DNA from 3 places in the Shewanella sp. Choline-02u-19 genome. Region 2 is predicted to be linked to each of the others. Evidence: predicted binding sites of a transcription regulator. Region 2 holds the regulator's gene; each other region holds the start of a gene.

Region 1 (4,846 bases), on a different contig from region 2:
CACTTCCATGCGCTTTGCATAGCGGGTGACGGCGTTGCGATAATTTTTAATGGCTTGTTGCGCTTTGCTGACCCTGAGTTTGACGTAACTGGCGAGTGACCAGTACGGATAACCCAATTGGCTGCGCACTTTATGCAGTTGGCGATTTAGGAATAACAGCAAGTCATAAAGGTGATCGCCCAATTTGGCGTAGGCGCGGCCAATACACACTTCAGAGTCAAATTGGTCGCCATGTAATACCAACACTTTACGCCCTGACACTGTGGTGTGAATATGCTCTTTGGTAATGGTGAGGTCCAACAGACAAAAACCATCGTAGGGCTTTAGGGCTTCATCGTGATTACCCGGAATATACACAATACGTGTGCCTTCTCGTGCCATTTTGAGCAATTTTTGTAGAACTAGGTTATGTGATTGAGGCCAAAGGAATTTACGTTTTAGCGCCCATATGTCAAAGATATCGCCAACCAGAAACAGGATGTCTGTTTGCAGTGAATTTAACAGTTGTAGTAGATACTCTGCTTTGCAGTCTTTACTGCCAAGGTGAACATCTGAAAGCCAAATGGCATTATAGTGTTGCGCTTGATTTAATCGGGCACTATTTATGGGCTTAACCGTGTCATTCTGCGGCGGTAGGCTGCGGTCTCCAAGGCTGTTTTCGAGTTCTGTTGCGGCAATTCCTTGCTGTTTGTTTTCCATTGTCCTGCCAGTGAAAGCGGGGATATGACAATAGAGTAAAAGCGGCAGTTGACTAGCAGATGAACTATTTGTGGCATGTTGATGACGAGGCAAAAAAAAGGAGCGCTTATGCGCTCCGATTATTGACCTTGACTGTTTCTCTATAAAAACTAGAAAATCAGGTGGGCGATCCCTGCTATAACAGGCAGAGTCACCAGTGTTCTTAAGATAAAGACCACTGCAAGCTCAAGGAAATTGACAGGAATTTTACTGCCCATCAATAGTGCGCCAACTTCACTCATATAGATAAGCTGCGTGACTGACAATGCCGCAATAATAAAGCGGGTCATGTCTGACTCAATAGAGCTGGCAAGAATGGCCGGAATAAACATATCCGCAAAACCCACCACAATTGTTTTAGAGGCTTCAGCAGCTTCTGGTACTTGTAATAGTTCCAGTAGCGGGATAAACGGCATACCAAGATAGTTAAATATTGGCGTGAATTCGGCAACCATCAAGGCGATGGTACCAATACCCATCACCACTGGGATCACACCAAAAATCATATCAACTACGTTTTTAACACCGTCGGTCAATGTATGTTTGATGCCGCCAGCGCGAGAGGCTTTGGTCAGTGCTAGATCTAAACCCCAAGAGAATACGCCATGGCCGGCTGGGATGACTTCATCATCTTTATGGCGGGGTGTTTCATCAATATAGAGGTCTTTTTTCCACGATAGGGGAGGCAGTTTAGGCACAATTATCGCTGCGACAAAACCGGCAAAACATACCGTGAGATAGAAAGGAACAAATAGGTGTTCTAGCTGAACTTGCGAGATAACCACCAGTGAAAAGGTTATCGATACTGCTGAGAATGTTGTACCAATCACAGCAGCTTCACGTTGAGTATAGAAGCGTGCTTCGTATTGCTTGCTGGTCATCAAAATACCGACACTGCCATCTCCTAACCAAGATGCCATACAATCAATGGCACTTCGACCCGGTAGATTGAAGATAGGACGCATGACTTTAGTCAGCAGTGTGCCTAATAGCTCCAGTAAACCAAAGTTTAGTAATAGCGGCAGTAACATCCCTGCAAATAAGAAGACTGAAAACAGTACCGGCAATAGGTCGTTGAGAACCAGTGCACCAGTACTACCAGAGCGAATAGCTTCAGGACCGACTTCGAAGAAGGTTAAGCTGATAAAGATGGCACCGAGTATGCGGATCACTAACCAAATAGGGGTGACATTAAACAAGGAGTTTAAAAAAACGCTTTTAATCACAAATTTAGGCTGTGCGACTTTAACGACTAATGATGCCAAAGCAGTAAAGATAACAATCGCAGTGACAATACCGATGAGAGCGTCACCCAGCAGGCTCTGTAGACCTTTAGAGATAATTGCAATTGGAATGGTGATTGCGTCTTGATAACTGATGGGGGTCATGAATAACAGTAGACCGATCAGTGATGGCACAATAAACGTAAGTATGGTTTTAATGTTATGGGTTTGTTTTTCTGACACTTTTTATTACCCTAAATATCGAGTTTTGCTTTACAGCGTTAAAGCTGAATTGGTACTTAAGCAAATAATGTATTGAATATTCATTCAACCGCTAGCAGGCGAGGTTACCGCCTTAAAACATCTAAGTAAAACGATTCTCTTGTTATATAGAATATATCAAGACTAGCGAATAGTTATTAACTCTAAATGACTATTTATATTGTATCGGAATAAGCAGCAAAAGCACAAAAATATTTTTTGTTTATATTCATTTAAAACAATGGTTTGTTTATGTTTCTTAGTTGTTGATTGTTTGGTGCGGCGGATGTTGTCGCTACCCACTAGTGGTAACGACAACACATATTACGGAGGGCAAACTAACTAAATGTTTTTCTCAAAGATTTTGCTTTTTCAGCATTAATTTTTAACTCTTTAACCGATGTTTCAACCACATCAATAGCATTCAAATTTTCATTTGATGCTTGGCTAATGTGACTAATATTTTGGTTTATTTCACCGACAACTAAGGTTTGTTGCTCTGCGGCAACGGCATTTTGTTGCGCTAAATCGTGAATATTTTTTACTGCTTCAAAAATAGTGTCGACTTTTTGCGCTGAAATCTCGGCATCGTCAGTGCATAACAATGCTTGTGACTTACTTTCATCCATCTGTTTTGACCATTGAGTCAGCATGGTAAACATCTTATCGACACTCTTAGAGATACTTTCTGTTGACTGTTGTGTGCGGCTAGATAGTGCGCGAACTTCATCTGCAACAACTGCAAATCCTCGCCCTTGCTCACCGGCTCTTGCGGCTTCGATAGCAGCGTTAAGCGCGAGTAAATTGGTTTGTTCGGCAATGGCATCAATCTCAGACATTGCACTGGCTACTCGCTCTGCTTCTTTGTTTAGCAATTGTGCATTCGCCGCTGCTTCTGTCACTGAATCAGTTAACTCACTAATGCTTGCTGCACTTCTTTGCATTTTGTCACGGCTTTCATGGCAAAGCTGGTAAGTGTCTTGAATGCGATTAGAGGTTGATTGAATATTCGAAGCGACCTCTGTAATGGTGGCGGCCATCTCCTCAGTGGCACTGGCGATTTGTTCTATTTGTTGGTTTTCAATATTCAATCCAGCATGGGCTTGTTGGGCGGCAGTCATTAATTGAGTGGATATGGCATCAATATGTTCGGCATTATCTTGTGAGCGTCCCAGCACACCTTGCAGTTTGGCGTCTTTCATCATCAACTGAAAATCAAGCAACGAAGAGGTATCTCGACCGCAATAGATAAAACGACTGACAGAGTCATGCTGCTGTTTCATCTGTATTAATCGAGCGGGAATACGAAAGGCTTCGTCATAAAAGATGACAAGGTTTACGCCCATTAACACGATACCGGCTAAAATTACGCCCCAACCCCAAATATAACCAGCAGCTGCTAAACCGAGGCTGGCACAAAATGCAGATAGCAGGCGTTTATTGGCTAAGCTAATAGGGTCGCTAACACGTTTACCTAAATTGAGTCGTTGATAGATCTTTTGCGCCTTATTGATGTATTCGATCTTAGGCGCAACGCGTACAGATTGATAACCAACCAGCTCGCTCTGTTCAAATAGTGGCGACACAAAAGCATCAACCCAGTAAAAATGGCCGTTTTTACAGCGGTTTTTAACAATACCGCGCCATGATTGTCCGGCTTCGAGTTTTGCCCACATCTCTTTAAAGGCTGCTTTAGGCATGTCAGGATGTCGTACAAGATTATGATGTTGGCCAAGCAGTTCATTCTCTGTATAGCCTGATATTTCGATAAATCGCTGATTAACGTAGGTGATAATCCCTCGTTTATCAGTGCTTGATATCAATTGATCTGAAGAGGTTAGTCTAACTTCCCGGTTGACTATGTTTGCATTGTTTCTTGTCATTATTATTCCATTTGACTGCAAAGTGTATTACTAGATATGTTGGAAATATACCAACACATTATGTGTGGAATATAGCATTAATACACTCATTATTATTCAGATTTAGCTAATTTGTTTAACGAAATATTAGCAAGAAATACAGGTCGCTATTTTTAGCTAACTTTTTGGCTTTATTATCTTTTTTTGCGGTAATGTTTGGGTTGTTTTAGAGTTTTAACTTGAAAAAAAATAACGGTAGACTATAAAAGTAACGTGGATGTTACGTATCTTGTGTTAGTAATGGTTGTTAAAAATCTGAGCTAGACCTCTTTAACGAAGGCTAATTCGATATATATTAGACGATGCCATTAGATAATATAAAAATAGGAATATATGGTAGCTCGGACGAACAATAAGGTTTCTACACTCGCATTTAGATTTGGTATGCTCGGGATTTTCGGGCTATTGCTAGGTTTGATGTTATCGGTACTGACATTTAAGATGTATGACGGTGAAGGCTTTAGTTTTTTGAACCACACGCTGAGTGAGTTGGGTCATTATGGACACTCCGACTTTGCGGTGATTATTAATGGTGGTCTATTTTTCGGGAGCTTGAGCGCGGTACTATTTTGTCTTTTTTCATTGCAAATAGCGGACTCATCTTGGTCTTATCCCTTTTTTGCTTGCTTAGGGCTGACATTCTTCTGTTTAGCGGCGGTTGGTTTGTTCCCCATCAATGTTTATCATTTACATATTGTGGCG
Region 2 (4,846 bases):
TGGCGTGAAAATAGCGAATAAAGCACAACGAGTGACGCGACTAGATAAAATGTTGTCACTGGTAAAGTTGGACGGGCTAGGGGAGCGATATCCACACGAGCTATCGGGTGGTCAGCAGCAAAGGGTATCAATCGCTCGAGCGTTAGCCTATGAACCTGAGGTTCTTTTACTTGATGAGCCATTTTCAAATATAGATGCCAAGGTTCGTCGAGAGATGATGCTTGAGATCCGTCATATCCTAAAGCGACATAATATAAGTGCCGTTTTTGTAACTCATAGTAAAGATGAGGCGTTTGTTTTTGCTGATAAGCTCGCTTTGTTTAACCATGGTAAAATTGTTCAATGTGGTGACGCTGAGAAACTGTATCTATGCCCACAAGATAAGTATGTCGCTGACTTTTTAGGGGCTAGTAATTACTTACCTGCGAAAGTGATTGCGGATAAAACCGTGTCTACACTTATTGGTGATATTGAAAGTGACCGTCCGCTGATGGTGGCGCTAAATGATGAAGCTGAGCTTTTGTTAAGGCCACAGCACTTAGTCATATCTAAAAACGACAAGGGCTTAGGTGAAGTCATTGAGCGTCGTTTTCTTGGGCATGTCTGCCAGTATTTGGTCCAAATTGATGACATCACGCTCGATGTCCATAGTGAATGCTTAGATATCAATATTGGTGAAAAAGTGGCAATTACAGCAACACGACACCATTTAATTTTACTCTAACGGAGGTAGCACTAACCTAATATCTGCGCGTTTGAAGTGAGGTAAGAAAACATTGAGAGTTTAATTCATCGTTTAATGTGTTGTTTTTATCGCCGTTTAGTGACAATTTTAGTAAGCTTGGGTTTAGAGCGTTTAATATAAAATTAATTAACGGCTTACTCGTGCGCATGCTATAAGACAAAAGCAATGTGACACAAGTATAGCGCTTTGCAAGTAGGCTAAATATAAGTCTTTATTCTGGTTAATGTGCGTCAGGTAGAATTATTAGATGCTAAAGTTGTAGATAATATTGCCGATGATTAATGCAAAATAAGGGTTACATATAAAAATGGATAGTCAGGTTATGCCTCGTGAACAACTAGGAGTTTGTGCAGAAGGAAATTTGCACAGTGTCTATTTAATGTTTAATGCTAATGATGGTATCGAATCGCAAATGCGCCCATGTGTTGCAAATGTGGCCCAATATATTCACGATCTTGCAGATCAATTTGCGGATAGTGCATTCAACGGGTTTGTTGCCGTTGGGGCAAACTATTGGGATGCGCTTTACCCGGTAGGCAGACCACGCCAATTAAAGCCATTTCCTGCGATGAATCAAGAGAATAGAGATGCGCCGGCGATCGAATATGATCTCTTTGTGCAGCTGCGTGGTGATCGCTTCGATATTCTCCATTTAGTGGCCAATGAAGTGTGTCAAATGTTTGATGGACTCGTAGAGTTGATAGATGAAGAGCGCGGCTTCCGTTTTATGGATAGTCGCGACCTAACAGGCTTTGTTGACGGCACTGAAAACCCCAAGGGCCGCAGCCGTCAAAGTGTTGCACTGGTTGGAGATGAAGATAACGAGTTTAAAAACGGCAGTTATATTCATGTACAAAAATTTGCTCATAATTTGAGTAAGTGGAATCGACTGCCAGATAAGAAACAAGAAGATATCATTGGTCGTACCAAAGCTGAAAATATTGAATACGCCTCTGCAGATAAGCCATTAACAAGTCATATTAAGCGAGTTAATCTTAAAGATGATGACGGTAATTCAATGGAAATATTACGTCAAAGCATGCCTTATGGTTCGGTTAAAGAACAAGGTTTAATGTTTATCTCTATGTGTGGAAACTCGGTGAATTTTGAAAAAATGCTCGAAAGTATGATCTATGGTGATACAGAAGGTAATCATGATCATCTGATGCATTTTACTCAAGCACTAACAGGGTCATCCTTTTTTGTGCCATCGATAGATTTTTTAGAACGATCCGCATAAGCCTGGTTAATCTGTAAAAAAAACGCACAATAAGTGCGTTTTTTTATGCCTGCTATTTTTCTTGTTCTTCTTTATCGTTATTAAAGTAGCTAGTAGGGCTGCGGTCATAAACCTCATTCATACTCCGGACGAGTACTTTATTGGTTTCGGGATAAACAACGACATCATGGGTATCACGGCTACCGACCACTAAAAAAATGAAATCGGCATCGCTATTATTAACTATTTTATGGGCGATACCAGAGTTGGCTGTGAAGCAGATATATTTTCCTTCGCTAAAAACATGAGGTTCATCATCAATATAGAGAGTGGCTTCCCCTTGCATCGCGTAAATGTGTTCCTCTTCTTTAGTGTGATAATGAGCAAGTGCTGACGCCATGCCTGGTGCTACCTTTTCCATGGTTACGCCAACTTTTTCAGCCCCAGCAGTATCACCAATGTGCTTTTGATCACTGCCGTAATTATTTTCATGTGACCAAGACTCCCAGCCAACATCAGAAACATTAATCAGTTTGTTTTTCATCTTTATTATCCTCAACTTAGGAATGCTGCCCTACTGGCAGTATAACCATATTGATATAATAAAAAATAACATATTCAATATATTGTATAAAGGTAGCGTTGGCATTTGGCTTAAAGGGAGGTAGGGCGGCGTTTCCGCCCTTATTTTGCTGGCAGAAAAAGTTAATCCATGTAATTGAACAATGATTTAACCGTTTCTACTGTATCCACAATCATGTCGATATTTGACGGACTGATAAAGATAGTATCATCACCCGCTATCGTGCCTAGAATACCTTCTGGCTTACCTATCGAATCAAGTAATCGGGCGATTAACTGTGCCGCACCTGGGCTGGTTCGAACAACGATCATTGACTGGTTATGATCCACATCAAGTACAAGGTTTTTAAGTGGACTACCAGCAGTTGGTACACCAAGCTCAGCGGGTAAACAGTAAACCATTTGCTGTTTAGCATTTCGGGTTCGAACTGCGCCAAACTTACTCAGCATACGCGAGACTTTTGATTGGTTGATATTGCTAAAGCCTTCAGCTTGAAGCGCTATCACTATTTCACTTTGGGAGCCAAAACGCTCCTCTTTTAAGATCAACTTAAAGGTTCTAACGAGATCGTCCTGATTTTTGCTTGTTTGCATATATTATTATTCTTTATTCAAAAAAATCCGCTCTATGATGATTATATTCGCCTTTCATGTCAAATTTTATTCGTTTTTTTGAATAATAATTCACAGCGAGTTGTTTTGTTGAGCGGTACTAAATTCATTAGAGTATAAATTCTATTTATTTTTATACTGATCTTTTGCAAGCGATTTGATAGCAAAGCTAGACGGGCTGGGCGTTTAAAGCGATGGTAAGTGGCATTGTGAATCTAGAATAGAATGAACACGACTAAGGGATAATTGAATTTTAGTTGTGAATCCAGTACTGTTGCGCCATTAGAAAAGCGGATCTAAATCACAAAAATCCGAGAATTGACGGAGATAACTATGAAAGTTGCTGTACTTGGAGCTGCTGGCGGTATTGGCCAGGCGCTTGCCCTACTATTAAAAACTCAACTACCTGCGGGTTCAAAATTGTCGCTTTATGATATTGCACCTGTAACACCAGGTGTTGCCGTTGATTTAAGCCACATCCCAACAGCGGTTGAAGTAAAAGGATTTGCGGGTGAAGATCCTTCTGCTGCATTAGACGGTGCCGATGTGGTCCTTATTTCTGCGGGTGTTGCACGTAAGCCTGGTATGGATCGCTCAGATCTATTCAACATCAACGCTGGGATCGTAAGAAACCTTGTTGAAAAGTGTGCTGCGACTTGCCCTACCGCGCTTATCGCTATTATCACTAACCCTGTGAATACGACAGTTGCTATTGCTGCTGAAGTGCTTAAGAAAGCGGGTGTGTATGATAAGAACCGTTTATTCGGTGTGACGACGCTTGATGTTATTCGTTCTGAAACCTTTGTTGCTGCAGCAAAAGGCTTAAACGTAGCAGACGTTAAAGTGAACGTTATCGGTGGCCATAGTGGTGTGACTATTCTGCCACTTCTTTCACAGGTTAAAGGCGTTAGCTTTACTGATGAAGAAGTTGCAGCGTTAACAACGCGTATCCAAAATGCAGGTACTGAAGTTGTTGAAGCTAAAGCGGGTGGCGGTAGTGCGACACTTTCTATGGGACAAGCAGCTTGTCGTTTCGGTCTTTCTCTCGTTCGTGGCTTGCAAGGCGAAGCAAACGTTGTTGAATGTGCCTACGTAGATGGCGGCAGCGAACATGCTGAGTTTTTCGCTCAACCTATTGTTCTTGGTAAAAATGGTGTTGAAGAAGTATTAGCATATGGTGACGTTAGCGCATTTGAAGCAAGTGCTCGTGATGCAATGCTAGATACGCTAAAAGCAGATATTAAGCTTGGTATCGAATTTGTTAAGTAAGCTTACCTTTTGACAATGTAAGCCCTTAACGAAAAAACGGAGCCAATTGGCTCCGTTTTTATTGAGTCAATAAAACTAGTGACTACGCTGTACGGCTATCTTAGCCAGTGAAATTAGTGCTGTTTTGTATTCTGACTCTGGCAATATAGCTAATGCGGCGATAGCCTTGTTAGACTCTTCTATGGCTCGCTGTTCAGTATATTCAAGCGCACCACAACGCTTTAAGGCGCTTATAATCACTTCAATGTGCTCTGTACCGTCACCTTTTTCAATCGCTTCTCTAATGAGCGCTTTCTCTGTGTCGTTACCTTTGGCAATGGCAAAGATCAACGGTAAAGTTGGTTTTCCTTCAGCTAAATCATCACCTATGTTCTTACCTAGCTCTTCTGTTTCTGCTGTGTAATCAAGTAGGTCATCAG
Region 3 (4,846 bases), on a different contig from region 2:
TGATGATATTGACAGTTTGATTGCCGTTATTGCCGCAATTCCCGACGCACAAGAGTTTGGTTTCGACTTACTTGTCTTATCGGATGGCTTTGCAGGCCAAGGCCAAGCATTGGCTAAGTTCACTCAAAAACAGCATGCACAAGTGTTATTCGCTGCATTAACGGCATCAGCCGAGTCTTCTGCGACGCAGCTTGGCTTTACGGTGATGACTGCGGATGGCCTTTTGTCTGGCAATGACAATTGGCTTGAGCAAGTATCAAAGCTAGAACAGGCTGCTCTCAGTCAATCGAGTCTGGTGGTTAATCAAGGCTACTGGTTACTCTATCCGGCTGCGTTGCTATTATTACTGTTTTTTCGTCGAGGCTTTAGTCTGTATTGGGCTAGCTCTATTGTGCTCTGCGTCAGTTTGATGCCAGTACCAGTCCATGCACAGTGGCTAGACTTATTCTTTAGTGCCGATCAGCAAGGTCAATACTATTACGACAAAGGTGATTATCAAGAAGCCGCATTACGCTTTGAAGATCCTAGCTGGAAAGCCCGCGCCTATTATCAAGCAAAAGAGTACAGCAAGGCCGCTAAGATATATCGTCAGCAGGATGATTTACAAAGCCTGTTTAACCTGGCAATGACCTACACTCGTGGGCGCAACTACAGTAAAGCAAAGACGCTTTATCAATTGTTACTCGACATTGAACCTGATTTCCCCGGCGCTAGCAAGAACTTACAAATAGTGACTCAGCTGATAAAAGACATTAAGCAGCTTGGGGAGAGTCAACAAGAGGAAAACCCACCAGAGTCGATTAATCCTGACGATATGACCGATATGGATCTTGGTGCTGACAAACCGCAAATGGGCAAAATAGAAGTTGAACTGCAGCAGTTGTCAGTTGAAGAGTTATTAAACAGTGATACTAAAAAGCAACAGTGGTTAAGGGATATCAGTAAAGACCCGCAAAAGTTTTTAGCTGCAAAATTCCAAGCTCAGTACAATGAGTCCCAGCAAGAAGATAGATCTCTACCGCCAAAGGCGAATAGCAACGCTGACGCTAAGGAGGAGGGGAATGATTAGCAAGACGTTCAATTTAACTCTTCATTCAATAACTCTGCAATGTAAGCGGGTCGCTTTATTTTTATTTTGTATGGTTTGTATCAACGCTAGTGCGGCAGCCACTAATACTAATGCTGTAAACACCGTGGCTCCTTCGAGCCAGATTTTGACTCAAGTATCTAATGTTCATCCTGTGGTCGGTGAACAAACTGTATTGCGTTTTGAGCTACTTGTTAACGGTTTTTTTAACGGCGGCACCGAGTTTGATTTACCTTCGATGTCCAGTGCTCGATTGTCTCAAGCATCTTCATTTGCCATTAATGGCAACAGAACAATCGCTGGGACAGCGCTCTCCTCTCAGATCTGGGAAGTGTATCTTTACCCCGAACATAAAGGCGTTATAGAGGTGCCGAGTGTTCGATTCAAGGTCAAGTATATGGACAACATTAGCGGAGAGTCTAAGACTGCAATATTGATATCGGATGCTGTAGTGCTTTATGCGCATATCCCAGCAAGCCTTATACATGCTGAACAATACATCGTATCAGGATCAGTATTGATTGAGGATCAATGGTCAGTGTCACAGCCAAGTTACAATGTTGGTGACGTGATTAAGCGTGAAATCAAGATTTCTGTGACTAACCTCCCTGCAATGAATATCCCTCGAATATTCATGACAGCACCAGATGGCGTTAGTGTTATGCCGCTTGAAGCTGAACTGACTGACAATAATAATCGTGGTGAAAACAGCGCAATATTGAGCCAAGAGTTTAACTACATTATCGAAGCTGGTGGAGAATTTGTAGTCGGAGGAGAAGAGGTACTTTGGTGGGATCCTGACGTTGGTTTACATCGGTTAAATTTCTCTGAGATTAAACTTAACGTTACTGGGGCTAATATTGACCGTTATAGCGTATTGCTCAGTATCATCGTCTTGATGTTAGTTGTTTTGCTTATATTGGGGCTAAAAAAGCAAACGCTACCGATACGAGTAAAGCTGACCCAAGCATTGTTAGTAAAAGACTGGCGTGAATTTATCAACCTATTGTATCGGCGTGGTGATCTTATATCTGCACCAGCCACAATAAAACCTTCGTTATCGCTGCAAACGCCGCATGCTTCCACCAAGGTACTGCAAAAACACCAGCTTATATCGCAGCTATTTAGAGCATGCTTTAGCTCAACAGCTGAAAACGATGACCATGGGTTTAAGTTGAAAAAGGAGGAGAAGCTTTTCGTAAGAGAAGCCTTTAGGAACTTAATAAAATAATGGCTTTTGCAAAAGGGCTACCCAGTTAATTTGTACTCCTGAAAAAACTAAGTTTAACGAGACCCATAGTTTGATTGATTAGTGCATAAGATCTCATTCTAGCTACTGGGTTACTCTTTGTTCTTATATCTGAAATTACTTTCCTTTAACTTAAGATTCAAATTATAAATATTTTGGATTGCCATGGCTTACGCTGATGATTCACTGGTTATTTCAATAATAAATTATAGAATCATCATCAGTGTAGTAATATTTTTATGCTTATTGGTATGACCAATTTACAAAGGCCTCGCTATTTTGTTATAGATTGGTTATTGTTTTTGTCGATGATAGCAGTCTTCTAGCTGCTTTAAGCTTAGGCATTATCGAAATGAATGCATAACATGTGAACTGTTAGTGAATAAATATTTGTTTTATTCCAGTATATTTACATAATCCGTAAAATGGGCCGACAAAACTAACATACACTGATTTGGTTGCACCGTTTTGTCTTAGTGTATATAGGGCTGGAGAGAGGAAGAGATGGAAACAATATCAGAACAGTTAACCGATGCGCTGGGGATCATGATCCTCGGCATGTCGTTGGTTTTTGTATTTTTAGGTATATTGATTTTGGGAATGAAGCTAGTTGCTAAAAAATATGCGCCTGCACCCCAAGAGAAAATAACCGTTAATGCTCGCCAACCGGCGGTAACTAAACCCGCAGTGAGTCCTTTAATGGCAGCCGTTATCGCCTCTGCAATTCATCAGCACCGCCAAAAAGCATAAATAAGTAGGGAGTTACCATGAGCAAGCCACTGGCTTTAACCGACGTCGTCTTAAGAGATGCTCACCAATCCATTCTCGCTACTCGGTTGCGCACCGAAGATATGTTACCTATTGCGCCATTACTCGATAAAGTCGGCTTTTGGTCGCTAGAATCTTGGGGCGGAGCAACGTTTGACGCTTGCATCCGTTATCTTGGTGAGGATCCATGGGAACGTATTAGAGAGCTTAAAAAAGCCATGCCTAATACACCTCAACAAATGCTGCTAAGAGGACAAAATCTTTTAGGCTACCGTCACTATGCTGATGATTTAGTTAACCGTTTTGTTGAACGTGCTCACACTAACGGGGTTGATGTATTCCGAATTTTCGATGCAATGAATGATGTGCGTAACCTTGAAACCGCTGTTAAGTCTGTTGTTGACGTCGGCGCTCATGCGCAAGGTACTATCTCCTACACAACGAGCCCAGTGCACACGATGGACACTTGGATTGACATGGCTAAGCGTCTTGAAGATATGGGCTGTCATTCTTTATGTATCAAAGATATGGCCGGGCTATTAAAGCCGTTCGATGCCTTTGACATGATTAGCCAAATCAAATCTCAAACAGATTTGGTTGTTTCTATGCAGTGCCATGCAACAACAGGTCTTAGCACCGCCACCTACCAAAAAGCGATAGAAGCGGGCATTGATGTACTTGATACCGCCATTTCGTCAATGAGTCAGACTTATGGTCACAGCGCGACAGAAACTCTGGTTGCAATGGTTGAAGATACTGACAGAGCGACCGGTTATGACATGGCGTTATTGGAAGAGATAGCAGCTTACTTTAGAGTGGTACGCAAAAAATATGCAGCTTTCGAAGGTGAACTTAAAGGCATTGATTCGCGCATTCTTCGTGCACAAGTCCCTGGTGGCATGCTGACCAATATGGAAAGCCAGCTAAAAGAGCAAGGCGCTGCAGACAAGTTAGATTTAGTGTTAGAAGAGATCCCACGGGTTCGTGAAGACTTAGGTTTCATAGCCTTAGTCACGCCAACTTCTCAAATTGTCGGCACCCAAGCGGTGATTAACGTGCTGACGGGTGAGCGTTATAAATCGCTTACCAAAGAGACTGAAGGCGTACTCAAGGGCGAATATGGCGCCACGCCAGCACCCGTGAATAGCGAGCTGCAGCAACGCGTTTTAGCGGGCGCTGAAGCAATAACTTGTCGCCCAGCTGACTTACTCGAAGCTGAGCTCGACAGGTTACGTCTTGAGTTAGCTGAAAAGGCCAAAGCTGAAGCTATTACCCTATCAACAGAGGTGGATGATGATGTATTAACCTACGCATTATTTCCTCAAATTGGACTCAAATTCCTTAAAAATCGCAATAATCCAGACGCATTTGAACCCAAACCTGAAGTGGCTGCAAAAGCGCTCGAACAAATAAAAAAAGCAGAGCTAGCAGCTGCCAATAAGCAAGGGCCAGCAACTTACACTGTAACAGTGCAGGGTCAGCGATTTGTCGTTGAAGTGGCCGAAGGGGGGGATATCAGTGAAATAAGCTCTGCCGAAAATGTGATTCCTTTTGCTGCACCCGCAACAACTGCCGCCGTTGAGTCGTTGGTGGTCAAGTTAGAACAAAATGCACCGCTATCAGGTAATATTTTTAAAGTGCATGTGTCTCCTGGTGACACGGTTAAAGAGGGTGATGTTGTCATTATTTTAGAAGCGATGAAGATGGAAACGGAAATAAGAGCCGAGGCTGATGGAGTGATC

Evidence for each region. The regulator ArgR, encoded in region 2, controls arginine synthesis, uptake and breakdown. The targets are predictions, from matches to a motif close to ANTGAATANNTATTCANT.
Region 1: a site for ArgR is predicted at 2,276-2,293, ahead of CXF83_RS07570 (YjiH family protein). Genes of this name have one in related genera too.
Region 3: a site for ArgR is predicted at 2,714-2,731, ahead of CXF83_RS16965 (OadG family protein). Genes of this name have one in related genera too.

The regions. Positions count from the first base shown of each region.
Region 1 is NZ_PJBE01000013.1:166,196-171,041, forward strand. It holds gene CXF83_RS07565 (UDP-2,3-diacylglucosamine diphosphatase) at 1-699, opposite strand, end outside; gene CXF83_RS07570 (YjiH family protein) at 849-2,204, opposite strand; gene CXF83_RS07575 (methyl-accepting chemotaxis protein) at 2,561-4,105, opposite strand; gene CXF83_RS07580 (DUF998 domain-containing protein) at 4,478-4,846, shown strand, end outside.
Region 2 is NZ_PJBE01000012.1:918,018-922,863, forward strand. It holds gene CXF83_RS06025 (ABC transporter ATP-binding protein) at 1-724, shown strand, start outside; gene CXF83_RS06030 (Dyp-type peroxidase) at 1,053-1,985, shown strand; gene CXF83_RS06035 (cupin domain-containing protein) at 2,038-2,508, opposite strand; gene argR (transcriptional regulator ArgR) at 2,670-3,140, opposite strand; gene mdh (malate dehydrogenase) at 3,492-4,427, shown strand; gene ispB (octaprenyl diphosphate synthase) at 4,503-4,846, opposite strand, start outside.
Region 3 is NZ_PJBE01000013.1:2,369,470-2,374,315, reverse strand. It holds gene CXF83_RS16975 (vWA domain-containing protein) at 1-1,069, shown strand, start outside; gene CXF83_RS16970 (BatD family protein) at 1,062-2,318, shown strand; gene CXF83_RS16965 (OadG family protein) at 2,841-3,086, shown strand; gene oadA (sodium-extruding oxaloacetate decarboxylase subunit alpha) at 3,104-4,846, shown strand, end outside.